DNA from 3 places in the Kitasatospora sp. NPDC050463 genome. Region 3 is predicted to be linked to each of the others. Evidence: riboswitches for the same ligand, from Rfam matches in the RefSeq annotation. Region 3 holds a riboswitch; each other region holds the start of a gene.
What was found. Region 3 has a riboswitch for cobalamin ahead of AB0J08_RS25190 (ribonucleoside-diphosphate reductase subunit alpha). Riboswitches for the same ligand answer to the same signal wherever they lie in the genome.

Region 1: another riboswitch for cobalamin. It lies ahead of AB0J08_RS39520 (HoxN/HupN/NixA family nickel/cobalt transporter); the one in region 3 lies ahead of AB0J08_RS25190 (ribonucleoside-diphosphate reductase subunit alpha).
Region 2: another riboswitch for cobalamin. It lies ahead of metE (5-methyltetrahydropteroyltriglutamate--homocysteine S-methyltransferase); the one in region 3 lies ahead of AB0J08_RS25190 (ribonucleoside-diphosphate reductase subunit alpha).

What each region holds. Positions count from the first base shown of each region.
Region 1 covers NZ_JBFAJO010000134.1:8,714-11,708, forward strand. The annotation lists gene AB0J08_RS39510 (hypothetical protein) at 1-984, opposite strand, end outside; partial or broken gene AB0J08_RS39515 (metalloregulator ArsR/SmtB family transcription factor) at 1,157-1,492, opposite strand; cobalamin riboswitch at 1,575-1,768, shown strand; gene AB0J08_RS39520 (HoxN/HupN/NixA family nickel/cobalt transporter) at 1,801-2,973, shown strand.
Region 2 covers NZ_JBFAJO010000038.1:79,262-82,256, forward strand. The annotation lists gene metE (5-methyltetrahydropteroyltriglutamate--homocysteine S-methyltransferase) at 1-1,957, opposite strand, end outside; cobalamin riboswitch at 2,095-2,317, opposite strand; gene cobF (precorrin-6A synthase (deacetylating)) at 2,469-2,995, shown strand, end outside.
Region 3 covers NZ_JBFAJO010000042.1:60,877-71,217, forward strand. The annotation lists gene AB0J08_RS25180 (glycosyl hydrolase) at 1-310, opposite strand, end outside; gene AB0J08_RS25185 (hypothetical protein) at 473-1,453, opposite strand; cobalamin riboswitch at 2,188-2,328, shown strand; gene AB0J08_RS25190 (ribonucleoside-diphosphate reductase subunit alpha) at 2,515-4,920, shown strand; gene AB0J08_RS25195 (ribonucleotide-diphosphate reductase subunit beta) at 4,920-5,936, shown strand; gene AB0J08_RS25200 (DUF3995 domain-containing protein) at 6,208-6,744, opposite strand; gene AB0J08_RS25205 (ferritin-like protein) at 7,064-8,122, shown strand; gene def (peptide deformylase) at 8,192-8,833, opposite strand; gene AB0J08_RS25215 (hypothetical protein) at 8,896-9,885, opposite strand; gene AB0J08_RS25220 (HD domain-containing phosphohydrolase) at 10,112-10,341, opposite strand, start outside.

The sequences.
Region 1 (2,995 bases), on a different contig from region 3:
CGGCGGCGCGGCCTGGCCGAAGGCGTAGCCGGGGGAGTGCGGGTCGAGTTCCTCGGCGCCGGTGGCGACCAGCAGGGTGTGGCGTTCCAGCGCGGCGCCGTAGAAGGACACCGAGCCGTGGTCGCCGATCAGGCAGTCGGCGGCGACCAGTGCGGCCTGCCAGCCCTGGTGCGGCGGGACGAGCCGGAGTCCGGAGCGTTCGGCGGCGGCGAGCAGGGCCTGCGGGTCGTGCCGGGCCCAGATGTTCGGGTGCAGGACGACGGCCACCGTGTACTCGTCGGCGGGGAGCCGGTCGACCAGTCGCAGCGGCAGCCGGGGGTGGCGGCCGAACAACGAGTGCTCGCTCCAGGTGGAGTTGACCACCACGAGTCGGCGGCCGTCCACGGCGCCGAGGGCGGCACGGTAGGCGTCCCGGGCGTCGAGGCTGCCCAGGATCCGGTCGAAGCACGGGTCGCCGACCACCCGTGCGTGCGGCAGCGCCTCGGGGCAGGAGATCCGCAGCCGGTCCAGCTGCTCCTCGTGGGAGAGGCCGAGGACGTCGACGAACACCTGTCCGCGGTAGGTCAGTTCGCGCCGGGAGAGGCCGGCGGCGGTGACGTTGTCCCCGGTGGACTGGCTCACCAGGCGGTTGTAGCCGGCGCCGTGCGGCAGGACGACCAGCGGGGCGTCGAGTCGGCCCATCGAGGAGTGCACGGCGCAGGCGACGGCCAGGTCGAAGCGGTGCCGGGTGGCCTCCGGCCAGTCCAGGACGGTGAACCCGGGCAGGGCGCGCAGGAATTCGTCGAGCCCCGCGGTGAAGGCGGAGCCGGGGTTGACGGTGAGGTAGAAGCGGATGCCGTCGCGGTCGCGGAGCAGGCTGAGCACGTCGAGGACGCGGGTGGCGGACGTGAGGGTGCGGACGACCGCCAGGACGCGGGCCTCGACCGGCCGGGTGTTCCAGCGGTCGTCGTCGGGCCAGGCCCGGGGACTGCGGCGGATCAGCACACGAAGATCGTACTCACCCGGGCCCGGCCCGGGCGGTTGGCCGGACGGTGGGTCAGCCGGCCGCGGCGGCGGGTGCGTGGTGTCCGGGCTCGTGGTGGTCCGGCTCGTGGTGCTCGGGCTCGTGGTGCTCGGGTGCGTCGGTCGGCTCGTGGTGCTCGGCGGCGGCGCACGCATCCAGCAGGGGGCGCATCGCGTCGTCCAGCAGCCGGTAGCGCACCACGCGTCCATCCTTGTCGCCGGTGACCACGCCCGCCGTGCGCAGCAGCCGCAGCGCCTGGGACACGGCCGGGTCGCGCATGCCGGTGGCGACCGCCAGGTCGGTGACGGCGAGCGGGCCGGCCCGGTGCAGGGCGAGCAGCAGGGCGAGCCGACCGGGGTCGGCGAGCAGCGAGAACCGCTCGGCCCAGGACCGGACGTGCCCGGGGTCGCCGATCGCGGCGATGGCCTCGCAGACCCGGTGTCCGTCGATGGTGCGGTGGCCCGCGCGGTCGGCCGGTACGAGATGCATACGGACATTCTTGCAGCCCCGGGCCTGTGATTCCGGACACCTGCGCAGGTGCGCAGCCTTGCAAGGGTGCGGCGGCGGCACCTACGGTGTTGCCCGCCGTGGTGTTCGGGAAGACCGGTGACGGACTCTCAGGAGTCCGGAGTCCGGAGCGGCCCTCGCCACTGTGATCGGGGGAGTCGTCCGTGCCCACGACGCCACTGGGTGCCCCGCGCGCCCGGGAAGGCGGGCACGGAAGCCCCGTCAGCCAGGAGACCGGCCACGGCATCTCACGAACGACTTTCCACGAGGTGCTGGAGCGTGATCCGAAGATGACCCTGCCCGAAACCGCCGCCCCCGCGGCACCCTCCGCCTTGCCCACCTTCCGCTGGAAGCGTGAGGACACCATCCGTACGGCCGGGCTGATGGGGGTGATCCTGGCCATGCACGTGGTGGCCTTCGGGACGCTCTTCTTCCTGGTCGCGCCCGAGGGCTACGCGGTCGGCACCCAGGTCTTCGGGGTGGGCCTGGGGATCACCGCGTACACCCTCGGCATGCGGCACGCCTTCGACGCCGACCACATCGCCGTGATCGACAACACCACCCGCAAGCTGATGGCGGACGGCAAGCGGCCCGTCTCGGTGGGCTTCTGGTTCGCCCTCGGGCACTCCTCGATGGTGGTCCTGATGGCCGTCCTGGTGGCGGGCGGCGCGCAGCTGGCCGACACGCTGATGGACGACGACTCGCCCACCCACCAGTGGCTGGGCGTGGTCGGCACCTCGGCCTCCGGCGTCTTCCTCTACCTGATCGGCGCGCTCAACCTGGCCGCCCTGTTCGGCATCCTCAGGGTGTTCCGGTCGATGCGGGCGGGTCGCTTCGACGAGGCGGAGCTGGAGGAGCACCTCAACTCGCGCGGCCTGCTCGCCCGGGTGCTGAACCGGGCGACCCGCTCGATCACCCGGCCCGGCCAGATGTTCCCGGTCGGCATGGTGCTCGGCCTCGGCTTCGACACCGCGACCGAGGTCACGCTGATGGTGATGGCCGGTTCCGGCGCGGCCTCCGGGCTGCCCTGGTACGCGATCGCCTGCCTGCCGCTGCTGTTCGCGGCGGGGATGAGCCTGTTCGACACGCTGGACGGGACGTTCATGAACTTCGCCTACCAGTGGGCGTTCTCCAACCCGGTGCGCAAGGTGTACTACAACCTGACCATCACTGGGCTGTCGATCGCGGTGGCGTTCATCATCGGGACCATCGAACTGGTCGGCGTGCTGCACGAGAAGCTGGACCTCACCGATCCGGTGAGCGGCTGGATCGCGGATCTCTCGTTGGACAACGTCGGTTATGTGATCGTCGGCCTGTTCGTGGTGGTCTGGGCGGCGGCGATCGCCTACTGGCGGCTGGCCGGCGTCGAGCGGCGCTGGAGCCCGCAGCCCGGGCACCCCGCCGGCGGGGTGCCCGCCCAGGGGGCCGCGGGCGCCGGGGACGCTGCCGAGATCGTGAAGTAGCCGGGCCGCACCCGGCCGCCCC
Region 2 (2,995 bases), on a different contig from region 3:
AGAGCCGGAACGACTCGGTGGCCCACGCCAGGTAGCCGGACCGGTCGGCCACCCGCAGCGGCAGGGTCTCGCGCAGCGCCGGCTCGTCGACCTGGATGACGGACGCGCCGGCCGCCTCCAGGTCGGTCACCTCGTCGCGCAGGGCGAGGGCGACCTGCCGGGCGGTGTCGCCGATCGGCTGGTCGTCCCGGACGAAGGACCAGGCGAGCATGGTGACCGGGCCGGTAAGCATCCCCTTCACCGGACGGTCGGTCAGATCGGCGGCGTAGCGGTACCAGTCGACGGTCATCGGGTGCGGGCGGGAGATGTCGCCGGCCAGCACCGGCGGGCGGACGTAACGGGTGCCGTAGGACTGCACCCAGCCGTGCCGGGTGGCCAGGTAGCCGGTCAACTGCTCGGCGAAGTACTGGACCATGTCGTTGCGCTCGGGCTCGCCGTGGACCAGGACGTCGATGCCCGCCTTCTCCTGGTAGGCGATCACCTCACGGACCTCGGCCCGCATCCGGTCCCGGTAGGTGCCGTCGTCGATGCGGCCGGCCCGCAGGTCGGCGCGGGCGGTGCGCAACTCGGTGGTCTGCGGGAAGGAACCGATGGTGGTGGTCGGCAGCAGCGGCAGGTTCAGCCGGGCGCGCTGCGCCTCGGCGCGCTCGGGGTAGGCCTGGGCGCGGCGGGCGTCCTCGGGAGCGGTGGCGGTGACGCGGGCGCGCACGGCCGGGTCACGGGTCAGCGCGGACGCGGCGCGGGACGCCAGGTCGGCCCGGTTCGCGGCCAGTTGGGCCGCGATGGTGTCGGTGCCGTGGGCCAGGCCGCGCGCCAGGGTGGTGATCTCGGTGGTCTTCTGGCGGGCGAAGGCGAGCCAGCGGGCGACCTGCGGATCGAGGTCGCGCTCGGCGTCGACGTCGAGCGGCACGTGCAGGAGCGAGCAGGACGGCGCGACGTCGACCCGGTCGGCCAGGCCGAGCAGCGTGCCGAGGGTGGCGAGCGACTTCTCCAGGTTGTTGATCCAGATGTTGCGGCCGTCCACCACGCCCGCGACCAGGCGCTTGCCGGGCAGGCCGCCGACGGCCGCGAGGTCGTCCAGGTTGGCGGCGCCCGGGCCGGTGAAGTCCAGGCCGATGCCCTCGATCGGGGCCTTGGCCAGGACGGGCAGGGCCTCGCCGAGGCGGTCGAAGTAGCTGGCGACCAGCAGCCGGGGGCGGTCGGTGAGCGAGCCCAGCTCGCGGTACACGCGGGCGGCGGCGTTCAGCTCGGCCGGGGTGCGGTCCTGGACCAGGGCCGGCTCGTCGAGCTGGACCCACTCGGCACCGGCGGCACGCAGGTCGGCGAGGAGTTCGGCGTACACGGGCAGCAGCCGGTCCAGCAGGGTGATCGGCTGGAAGTCGGCGGCCACGCCGGGAGCGGGCTTGGCGAGCAGCAGGTAGGTCAGCGGGCCGACCAGCACCGGCCGGCCGCGATGGCCCTGTTCGAGGGCCTCGCGCAGTTCCGCGACCGGCTTGGCGGAGTCGGCGGCGAAGACCGTGTCCGGGCCCAACTCGGGGACCAGGTAGTGGTAGTTGGTGTCGAACCACTTGGTCATCTCCAGCGGTGCGACGTCCTGGGTGCCGCGGGCCATGGCGAAGTAGCCGTCCAGCGGGTCGGCCTCGACGGCGGCGCGGTGGCGGCCGGGGATCGCACCGACCGCGACCGTGGTGTCCAGCACGTGGTCGTAGAGCGAGAAGTCGCCGGTGGGGACTTCGGTGACGCCCGCCTCGGCCAGCCGGCGCCAGTTCTCACGGCGCAGTCCGGCGGCAGTGGCGTGCAGGGCGGCGGCGCTGACGCGGCCGGCCCAGTACCCCTCGACGGCCTTCTTCAGCTCCCGGCCGGCGCCCTGCCTCGGGTAGCCGTACACAGTGGCCCGCGCAGTGGCTTGCGCAGTGGCCTTCCGGGCGGCCTGCGGGGTGGTGGAACTCGATGACACGGAACTCTCCTTCGCGAGTCGCGCTACGATCCCGGGAGAGCACGACGGCGTGGAGGTACGACAGTGGGGGCACGGCACCAGGACGGGCCTGCCCGCTCCGCCGACCCGCCCTCGAGGTCACCGAGATCACCGCGTGCGGGGTGCACACGGGCAGTGGCAGGTCTTCGGACTCGCGGGCACGTCCACCTCTGACCGAGGCGAACACCTACTGGCCGTCGCTTCCCGGGCCCGCCTGGGCCCAGTGCACGTGACGGCGGTCGTTCCCACTCACCGCTGCGGGGCAGTCCCGGATTCCCACCGGGTTCCCTCTTGCGACGCCATGACTGGAGGACATGGCGAACCGACTGCACCGCCCACCCTAGGCGCACCGGCGGCGCCGCGTCAGCGATTGTCCGGATCACGGATGGTGGCGCGGGCGGCGTCCGGGCCCCGGCGTCCACCCCGGTCCCGGGCGGCGGGGCGTACCGGCCGCCCGAGCGCGGACCCGGCGGCGCGCGGCACAATCACTGCCATGCAGCACATCCTCCTCATCGGCATCGGCGCGGGCGATCCCGACCACCTCACCCTGCAGGCGGCCAAGGCACTCGCCCGCACCGACGTCTTCTTCATCCTCGACAAGAACGAGGAACGGCAGGACCTGATCCGGCTGCGCCGGCAGATGCTCACCGAGCACGGCCGGCCCGGCCACCGCGTGGTCGAGGTGCCGGACGCGGAACGGGACCGCACCACCCCGGCGTACGGCGCGGCCGTGGACGACTGGCGCAGCCGCCGGGCCGACCTGGTCGAGCGCCTGGTCACCGAGCACCTCGGCCCGGACGACACCGGCGCGTTCCTGGTCTGGGGCGACCCGAGTCTCTACGACAGCGTCATCGCCGTCGTCGACGAGGTGCTGGCCCGCGAGGGCGTCACCTTCGAGTACGAGGTGATCCCGGGCATCAGCAGCGTCTCCGCGCTCGCGGCACGGCACCGCACCACCCTGACCCGGGTCGGCCGCCCGGTGCAGATCACCACCGGCCGCCGCCTCGCCGTGGGCTTCCC
Region 3 (10,341 bases):
CCTCGACGTGCTGGCCGATCACCGTCCCGCCGGAGCGGCCGGCGCGGGCCTCGCGCTCCAGGTCGGCGAGGAGCTGCTGGACGGCCCGCGCGTTGGGCGAGGCCTCGGGGTCGCGGGCCAGCAGCTCGCGGCCGACCTCCGGCGGCAGGGTGCGCCCGGCACCGTTCATCGTGAGCACGCTGCGGGTGGGCGCGTCGTCCCGGCGGTCGCCGTCAGCCCGGCCGACCAGCACCACCGCGCCGGCGGCGAGTACCACACCGGCCGCGGCCAGCACGGCCGGCCTGGCACGCAGCGCACGGGGCAGGGCCACGGACACTCCTCCGGATGCTCACCGGCACCGGCCTGCGCCGTCACAACCGGAACACATGTACGACTGACAGCCGGTGAGCCTGCCACATTCCCCGGCGCCCGCGCGAGCGGACACGCCCCGGCCGTGGGCCGGGGCGTGTCTCCTGCCGGTCCGGGCGGGGCGTCAGCCCACCGGGGTGGCGGCCGGTGCGCCGCCCGCCGCCTTGGTGCGCTGGAGCAGCTGGTTCTTCACGTGCTCGTCGAAGCCCACGGCGGCCGCCGTGGCGGCGGCGTCCGCGGTGTTGCCGCCCTTGGCGGAGCCCTCGACGGTGAAGAAGCCGTACCGGCCCAGGGTGCCCTTGGTGTTGGTGCAGCCCGGGGTGGTGCAGAACGCCGGGGAGCCGGGGGCGGCGGCGCCCTTGAGGTGACCGACGTAGTTCTTCACCGCGGTCTCGGCCTGCTGCTTGTGGTCGAAGACCGCGACGCCGACCGTCACCGCGCTGTCGCCGGAGACGTAGGTGGCCCGGAGCACCTGGCGGCAGCCCTGGTCACCGAGGACCTTGCCGAGGCCGCCGACCGTGGAGTTGCCGTCCCAGCAGGGCGAGTCGAGCGAGACCACGGTGCGGTTCCAGGTGGTGCCGTTGACCGTCACGGTGAGCGCCGAGAAGAGCGCCGCCGCGTCCTGCGGCGCCGGGTCGGTGGTGGCCTCCCAGAGCGGCTTCGACGGGTCCTCGGGCGTGGCGCTCGCGGTGGCCGTCGGGGACGCCTTGCCGGAGGGCGTGGGCGCCGGCAGCTGGGTGGCCGCCGTACCGCTGGACGTGGGCTCGGCGACCGGCTTCTTGTCGTCGCCCTTCTTGTTCATGAACAGCAGGCCGCCGGCGACCAGGCCGCCGACCACCAGCAGGGCGACGGCCGCGCCGATGATCCGGGTCCGGCCCTTGCGCCTGGCCTCCGCCTCGTTGCGGTCCGCGAGAGCGGCCCAGTCCGGCTCGGCGTGCTGCACCGGGGGCTGGGGCTGCGGGGGCTGCGGCTGCCACTGGTGCTGCGGCGGCTGCGGCTGCGGCTGCGGCTGCGGCTGGACAGGCTGCGGGTGCACCGGGGGCTGCGGCTGGACCGGCGGGTGCTGGTGCTGGACCGGCTGCGGCGCCGGCGGCTGCACGTGCACCGGTGGCTGAGGCTGCGGCACCGGCGGCTGAGGCACGGGCGGCTGAGGCACCGTGGGCACCGGCGGGACGGCCGGCTGCGGCGCGGGCACCGGCGGCCCGTACGAGGCCGGCGGCGGCCCGAACCCGCCCGGGGCCGGCGGCACCGGCTGCGGCGCGCCGGGGTACGGCGCGGGAGCCGGCGGCACCGGCGCGGGCGGGGGCACGACAGGTCCACCGCCGGGCGGCGGGCCCTGCGGTGCCTGTCCGGGTGTGCCCGGCTGCTGCTGGTTCTGTGCGCCCCCCGGCCCGGCGGGAGGGGGCGGCTGCTGCCCCGGCGAGGCGGGCCGGTCGGCCCACTCCCCGGGCGTGCCCGTTCCGTCGCTCATGCGCCCACCTCACTGCGCTCGGCGGTCGCTTCGCGAATCGCGCTGATGTTGATGATTCGCTCGCTCCGCTCGCTCATGAGCCGAGATCGTAGGGCATGCCCCTGACGGAGGGTCCGCCCGGTGGCCGTTCCGTTTCCGAATCCGAACACCCGGCGGGCTCCCGGACGCCTGCGACGACCGTCACAGGGCGTCGCGAAGGCCCCGGAACGGGCCCGAAACGGCCCCGGAACAGCCTTCGCGGACAGCCCGCCGCCAGAGCCGCGAAAGCCCCGACACGGCCCCGGAACAGCCCGGGAACAGCCCCTTGCCGGTACCACCGGCCATCACGTCGACACGCGATGCCGCACAACATGTGGTGTCGCATCGAGCAGACACCACTAGATGTATGCTCGACCCTGCTGTCGACGCAGGGGAACCCGGTGCGAGTCCGGGACTGCCCCGCAGCGGTGTGCGGGCGGCTCCGACAGAGCCCGCGAGTCCGAGTACCTGCCAACGGCGTGCTGCCTGGCCTCCCCGCAGAGGCCTTTCGCACCAGTACTACTTCCGGGCCTCGCGGGCGGGCCGGGGATGCCACCGTCGCGCGACGCCGTCCGGCCGTCGCGCCGTGCTCCCCTGCCCCGAACGGCCCGGCCCCGAGCCACCGACGCCGATCGCCGCCAGGAGAGAGCGCCTTGACCACCGCTGCCTCAGTCACCCTGCCCGCCCAGGGTTCCAGCTCCGCCCCCGTCGACCCGACGGTGTCCGACCCCGGTGGCACGCTGCTCCGGCTGCTGACCGACCGCAGCACCGACCTCCCCCAGGTGGACCCCGGCCATGTCGCCGCCGCCGCGCTGCGCGGCCGCCACGCCGGTTCGGACTTCGCCGAGCTGCGCGGGCTGGCCGTGGACGCCGCAGCGTCGATGATCGCCGAGGACCCGCAGTACTCGAAGCTGGCCGCGCGCCTGCTGGCGCTGGAGATCGTCGACGAGGCGAACAGCCAGGGCTCGGTCACCTTCTCGGACTCGATCGCGGTCGGCCACGCCGAGGGCCTGATCGGCGACGCCACCGCCGACTTCGTCGGCAAGCACGCCGTCGCCCTGAACGCGCTGATCGACCCCGAGGGCGACGACCGCTTCGAGTACTTCGGCCTGCGCACCGTGCAGTCCCGCTACCTGCTGCGCCACCCGATCACCCGCAAGGTCGTCGAGACCCCGCAGCAGTTCCTGCTCCGCGTCGCCTGCGGCCTGGCGGTCGGCGACAACGAGCAGTCGGTGCGCGAGGTCTCCGAGCTGTACGGCCTGATGAGCCGGCTGGAGTACCTGACCTCCTCGCCGACCCTCTTCAACTCCGGCACGAAGCACCCGCAGATGTCGAGCTGCTACCTGCTGGACTCGCCGCTGGACAACCTGGACTCGATCTACTCCCGGTACGCCCAGATCGCCCGCCTCTCCAAGCACGCCGGCGGCATCGGCCTGTCCTACTCGCGGATCCGCTCGCGCGGGAGCCTGATCCGGGGCACCAACGGCAAGTCCAACGGCATCGTGCCGTTCCTGCGCACCCTCGACTCGTCGGTCGCCGCGGTCAACCAGGGCGGCCGGCGCAAGGGCGCGGCCTGCGTCTACCTGGAGACCTGGCACGCGGACATCGAGGAGTTCCTGGAGCTGCGCGACAACACCGGTGAGGAGGCGCGCCGCACCCACAACCTGAACCTGGCGCACTGGATCCCGGACGAGTTCATGCGCCGGGTCAACGCCAACGCCGACTGGTCGCTGTTCTCCCCCGCCGACGTGCCCGAGCTGGTCGACCTCTGGGGCGCCGACTTCGACGAGGCGTACCTGAAGGCCGAGCAGGCCGGCAAGGCCGTCCGCACCATCCCCGCGCAGACCCTGTACGCCCGGATGATGCGCACCCTGGCGCAGACCGGCAACGGCTGGATGACCTTCAAGGACGCCTCCAACCGCGCCGCCAACCAGACCGCGCTGCCCGGCCGCACGGTGCACAGCTCCAACCTCTGCACCGAGATCCTGGAGGTCACGGACGACTCCGAGACCGCCGTCTGCAACCTCGGCTCGGTCAACCTCGGCGCCCACGTCGCCGCCGGTGCCACCGCCGCCGACCTGCTGAACGCGATGGACTGGGACCGCCTGGACGCCACCGTCCGCACCGCCGTCACCTTCCTCGACCGTGTGGTGGACATCAACTTCTACCCGACCCCCGAGGCCGGCGCCTCCAACTCCCGCTGGCGGCCGGTCGGCCTCGGCGTGATGGGCCTTCAGGACGTCTTCTTCCAGCTCCGCCTGGACTTCGACTCCGCCGAGGCGAAGACCCTCTCCACCCTCATCGCCGAGCGCATCATGCTCACCGCGTACGAGCGCTCCGCCGACCTGGCCGAGCAGCTGGGCCGCCACGAGGCCTACGGCGAGACCCGCGCCGCCCGCGGCGAGCTGCACATCGACCACTTCGGCTCGGCCACCCCGCAGTGGGCCGGCCGCTGGGAGGCGCTGCGCGTCCGGATCGCCGAGACCGGTCTGCGCAACTCGCTGCTGCTCGCGATCGCGCCCACCGCCACGATCGCCTCGATCGCCGGTGTCTACGAGTGCATCGAGCCGCAGGTCTCCAACCTGTTCAAGCGCGAGACCCTCTCCGGCGAGTTCCTCCAGGTCAACCCGTACCTGGTGCGCGAGCTGAAGGAGCTCGGCGTCTGGGACCAGGTGACCCGGGACGCGCTGCGCGACGCCAACGGCTCCGTCCAGGACCTCAACTGGCTGCCCGCCGAGGTCCGTTCGCTCTACCGCACGGCGTGGGAGCTGCCCCAGCGCGCGCTGATCGACCTGGCCGCCGCCCGGATGCCGTACATCGACCAGAGCCAGTCGCTGAACCTCTTCATGGCCGCGCCCACCATCGGCAAGCTCAGCTCGATGTACGCGTACGCGTGGAAGGTCGGTCTGAAGACCACCTACTACCTGCGCTCGCGCCCGGCGACCCGGATCGCGCAGGCCGCGTCGGGCACCGCCCGCGCCGCCGCCCCGGTGCCGGTGGCGTCCCCGACCCTCAGCCCGGAGGAGGAGGCCGCGCTGGCCTGCTCCCTGGAGAACCCCGAGTCCTGCGAGGCCTGCCAGTAATGTCCGACGACCGCGAGAAGATGCTGCTCGACCCCGGGTTCGAGCTGACCCTTCGCCCGATGCGCTACCCGTCGTTCTACGACCGCTACCGCGACGCGATCAAGAACACCTGGACCGTCGAGGAGGTGGACCTGCACTCCGACGTCGCCGACCTCGCCAAGCTGAGCGAGGGCGAGCGGCACATGATCGGCCGGCTGGTCGCCTTCTTCGCCACCGGTGACTCGATCGTCTCCAACAACGTGGTGCTGAGCCTCTACAAGCACATCAACTCCCCGGAGGCGCGGCTGTACCTGTCGCGCCAGCTGTTCGAGGAGGCCGTGCACGTCCAGTTCTACCTGACGCTGCTCGACACCTACCTTCCGGACCCGGAGGACCGCAACGCGGCCTTCGCCGCGGTGGAGAACATCCCCTCCATCCACCAGAAGGCCCAGTTCTGCTTCAAGTACATGAACGCGGTCGACCACATCGACTCGCTGCGGACCAAGGACGACCGCCGCGCGTTCCTCCTGAACCTGATCTGCTTCGCGGCCTGCGTCGAGGGCCTGTTCTTCTACGGCGCGTTCGCGTACGTGTACTGGTTCCGCTCGCGCGGCCTGCTGCACGGCCTGGCGACGGGGACGAACTGGGTGTTCCGCGACGAGTCCATGCACATGGACTTCGCGATGTCGGTCGTGGACACCGTCCGTGAGGAGGAGCCCGACCTCTTCGACGAGACGATGGCCAAGCAGGTCACCGAGATGCTGGAGGAGGCCGTCGAGGCCGAGCTCCAGTTCGCCCAGGACCTCTGCGGCGAGGGCCTGCCCGGCATGAACACCGCGTCGATGCGCGAGTACCTCCAGGCCGTCGCCGACCAGCGGCTCGCCCGCCTCGGCATGCCGATCCGGTACGGCTCGACCAACCCGTTCGGGTTCATGGAGCTCCAGAACGTCCAGGAGCTGACCAACTTCTTCGAGCGCCGGGTGTCGGCGTACCAGGTCGCGGTCGAGGGCTCGGTCGCCTTCGACGACGACTTCTAGGAAGACGGACACGACGGAGGTGCCCCGCACGGCCACGGCCCGTGCGGGGCACCTCCGCGTTGCTTCAGAACTCGCCGCACCCGACCCCTGTCAGGAAGGCCGCCCACGCCTCGGCGGCGAACAGCAGCGCCGGCCCTGAACTCCTCCGCCCCGCCCGGCGTTCGCGCCGGGGGGATCACCGCGTAGGTGCCCGCCGCTGAGGCGGTTCCGGTGCATCACTGCCTCCCCCGGAGGTCGGCCGGTCCGACTTCTCATGCGTGGTGGCGGCTGCTCAGGCTCCCGCGCAGGTCGCGCAGTTCGCGCAGGTCGTACGGCGAAGGCGGTGGCGGGCGGCCAGGCCCAGAGCGAGGCCCCAGGCGAGGAAGAGGCCGTACCAGAAGAGACCCCAAGCGGCCTGCGGGTGGGCGTCCTTCGCGGCGAAGGCGGGCGCCGGGACCACGCGGTCGGCGGCGAGCAGGTACTGCATGGCGAAGTAGGTGAAGCCCCAGAGCGTCATGCCGACGGAGGCGACCGCCGCCGGAACGGCGATCAGGCGGGCTGGGATCCGCCGGCCCCACGGGCGTACCAGGGCGAGCGAGAGCACCGCGCCGAATACGGCGACCAGCCCCATCCCCCAGTATCCGATCGCCGCCGCCCACGTGCCGTGCGGCGCCGAAGCGAAGTCGCCCGGGAAGGTCGCCGCGACGCCGGCGCCCCACCAGAAGTGCGGTGCCGCATAGGCGAGCGCGGCCCCGGCGGCCGCGTAACCGGCCCACCCGGAAGGGCGGTCGGTCCGGTCGAGCAGCGGGAGGGCGGTCACGGCGGCCATGGGGTTCTCCGGGGATCGTCGGGTTCGGCGAGGTGATCCGAGTCTTCCGGGGTGAGCACCTGCGGAGAATCCGGCCGCCGCACGATCCCACTCCCCCTGCGGGGGGAGGCGGCCCCTACGCAGGAAGTCGGACAGGCCGACTTCCTGCGCGGGCGCGGCGGGGTGCCCGGCCGATCAGCCGGGTGTCGTCGAGATCCACCCCGGGCCCGGTGCGCCCCGCCCGTTCGGATGAACTCCCGGGCCACACCGGCGAGACACCTCCGTGCACGATCCGCCCCCGGCTACGGTCCGGCGCACAGCCGAACGAAAGGGGCCCACCGTGACGACCGGAATCCTCGACTACCAGAGCGACGCCATCGTCCAGCTCATGAACATGGCGGAGGAGGAGTGGACCGAGCAGGAACTCAAGGACGCCCTCCAGCGGGCCATCATGCTTGAGCTCTCCACGATCCCGCCGTACGCCACCGCGCTCTGGTCGATCACCGACGCGGACAACAGCAAGCCGGTCCGCCACACCATCCGCGAGATCGTCTTCGACGAGATGTCGCACTTCGGCCTGGTCTGCAACATGCTCACCAGCATCGGAGGCACCGTCGTCCTCACCGACCCCGCCACCGTCCCGAAGTACCCTGGCGAACTCCCCGGCGGCGTCAACCCCGGCCTGGAGGTCTTCCTCAGCGGGCTGACCCGCGAGTCGGCCTGCCTGTTCTCCGACATCGAGAAGCCCGAGCACCCGCTCGCCTTCGCCGCCGACGGCAACACCATCGGCGCCTTCTACCAGCGGATCGCCAACGTCTTCCCCAGGTTCGCGCACCTGCTCACCGGGCAGCGACAGGTGAGCTTCCAGCTCGGGTCGAGCCACGGCGCCGGCAATGACATCGTCCCGATGAACACCATCGACGACGTCCTGAAGGCGATCAACATCATCCAGGAACAGGGCGAGGGCACCACGGCCTCCCCGCTGAACCCCTTCCCCGGCTCCCCGGACGAACTCGCCCACTACTACGCCTTCAAGGAGATCGCCGTCGGCAGGAAGCTGGTCCGCAACGACCAGACGCGGGAGTACGAGTTCACCGGCCCCGACGTCCCGCTGCCGGACACCTCCCCGGTCGCCCGCGTCCCCGCCGGCGGCTGGGCCAACTCCCCCGGGAACGAGCCCGACCAGACCACCGCCGCCCTCCTGCACACCTTCAACCAGCACTACAGCGACATGCTGCACGCCCTCCAGGACGCCTGGGGCGACGCAGGCGCCGACTCGATCGGCCCGGCCATCGGCCTGATGGGCTCGATGCGCCGCACCGCCCAGCAGATCAACGGCGTCAAGCTGCCCTCCAACCCCCGCTTCACCTACGGCCCGGAGTGGCTGCTCGTCCAGTAGCAGCCCGCGTCCCGGTACGACGAAGGCCGGTGCGACCCGCCGCACCGGCCTTCAACACGCCGTCGGACGTCAGTCGTTCGACACCGTCGCGTACCGCGGGGTGCCCTCGGCCATCTGCCGCAGCGCGTCCTTGCGGTCCCGCTTCGACAGCTTGTCGATGTACAGGAACCCGTACAGGTGGTCGGTCTCGTGCTGCAGGCAGCGCGCGAAGAAGCCGGTGCCCTCGACCCGGATCGGGTTGCCGTCCTTGTCCTGCCCGGTCACCGCGGCGTAGTCCGGCCGGGGCAGCTCGGCGTACGCGGTCGGCACCGAGAGGCAGCCCTCGTTGCCGTCGTCCAGCACCCGCTTGCCGCCGGCCGGCAGCTCCTCCAGGACGGGGTTGACGACGTGGCCGATGTGACGCACGCCCTCGTCGTCCGGGCAGTCGTAGACGAAGACCTTGAGGTCCACGCCGACCTGGTTCGCGGCCAGGCCGACGCCCTCGGCCGCGTACATCGACTGGAACATGTCGTCGATCAACGCCGACAGCTCGCCGTCGAAGGCCGTGACGGTCTTGACCTCCCGGTGCAGCACCGGGTTGCCGTACACGGTGATCGGACGCGCGGTGCCCTTCGAGAGGTCCGGCTCCTCGCCGACCACCTTCACCGGCTGGGCCTCGCCCTGCTCGGGCTCGTGGTCGTGGTCGTGCTGGTGGTCGTGCTGCTCCGCCATCGCTGCTTATCTTCCGATTCCGTGGACTACCGAGGTATACCGATCAAGGGTAAGCCGCCCGCTCAGCAGACTTCTTCGAGATCCCGATACGCCCTGGTCCCCGGGGCCGCCGCCACCCAGCGGTCCAGCAGCGTCCGCACCAGCACCGCCGGAGCCGCGATCCCGCACTCCCGCTCCACCAGCCAGGACATCCCGCCCGCGCCCTGACTCAGATGGCTCAGGTGCCCCGGGTGGGCCGCGTCCCCGTCGTCGTGCGGGTCGTGGTGCGCGGTGTGCCCGTCGTCGGACGCCATCCGGCTCTCCGAACACGCCCGGCAGAGCAGCCGCACCGACGACGTCCAGTCCTCCGCCGCGTACCCCGCGTCCGCGACCAGCCGCTCCAGGGCGTCCCGGTCACCCGCCGTGGCGGCCTGCAGCAGCACCACGTAGGTCGGCACCGGGGACGGCGCCCACAGCTCGATCTCGTCGAACACCGGGTACGCCACCCCGTCGGTCACCCGCTCGCCGTGCGGGGCGCCGTCGTGCAGCACCACCTCGCCCCAGCGGCGGCCCGACGACGGCAGCGGGATGGACAGCACCTCGATCCGCGCGGGATCCAGCCGCCGCCCCCACACCACCTCGGACTCCCCGTCCGGCGACAGCCGCACCGGCGTCGTCCCCAGGTCGAGGCTGACCGGGCCGTCCGACCGGGCCCCGGCCCCGCCCGGCAGCCGCAGCCCGTACGCCTGCCAGGCCCGCCGCGCCAGCGGCCAGTCCTGCAGGGCCGTCGCCGTGATCCCCAGGTTCCACCAGTCGGGGGCACCCTGCTCCCGGTCCAGCAGCGCCACCGCCCGCAGCCCGGCGGCCCGCGCCTGCTCCCAGTCCCGGCGGAACTTGTGCAGCAGCGCGAGGTTGAACCACGAGTCCGACAGCCACGGCTCCAGATCGGCCGCCATCACCAGCAGGGCGCCCGCGTCCTCGTACCGGCCGTCGCCGATCAGCGTGAAAGCCCGATCGGTCGTCTGCCGCCAGGTGGCGGACGGCCGGTGCCGTGCCCGGTGGAAGATCCTCACGTTCGTCCCTGCCGTCGTCGTCCGCTCAAGTCCCGTAGCCGCTCCCGCGCCACGGGCCCGGTGCCCCGGGTCGGTGTTCCACGCTACGACCGCATCCAACCACGCCCGCCACCGCCCGCGCCTCCCACAAGCACGGTTCGACCCGCTCCCGACCCCCACCCCTACCCAGCCTGCCCGCCCCGACGCCCCACCTCAACCCCAACCCCCCGCCACCCCCGGCCGGCAACTACCCCCGCACCCTCACCAACGCATCCACCACCCGCCCGTCATAGACCCTCCCCCGCCCCAGTCGCAGCACCTCCAGCACCTCCAAGCGCCCGACCGCCTCTCCCACCCCGCGCCCCCGCGCCGCCGTCAGCAGGTCGTCGTGCGCGTTCGCCACCCGGATGATCCGCGCGGCGAGCGGCACCGCCGGCTCGTCCGCTTTCGGCCGCCCGTGCCAGGGGTCCGCCAGCC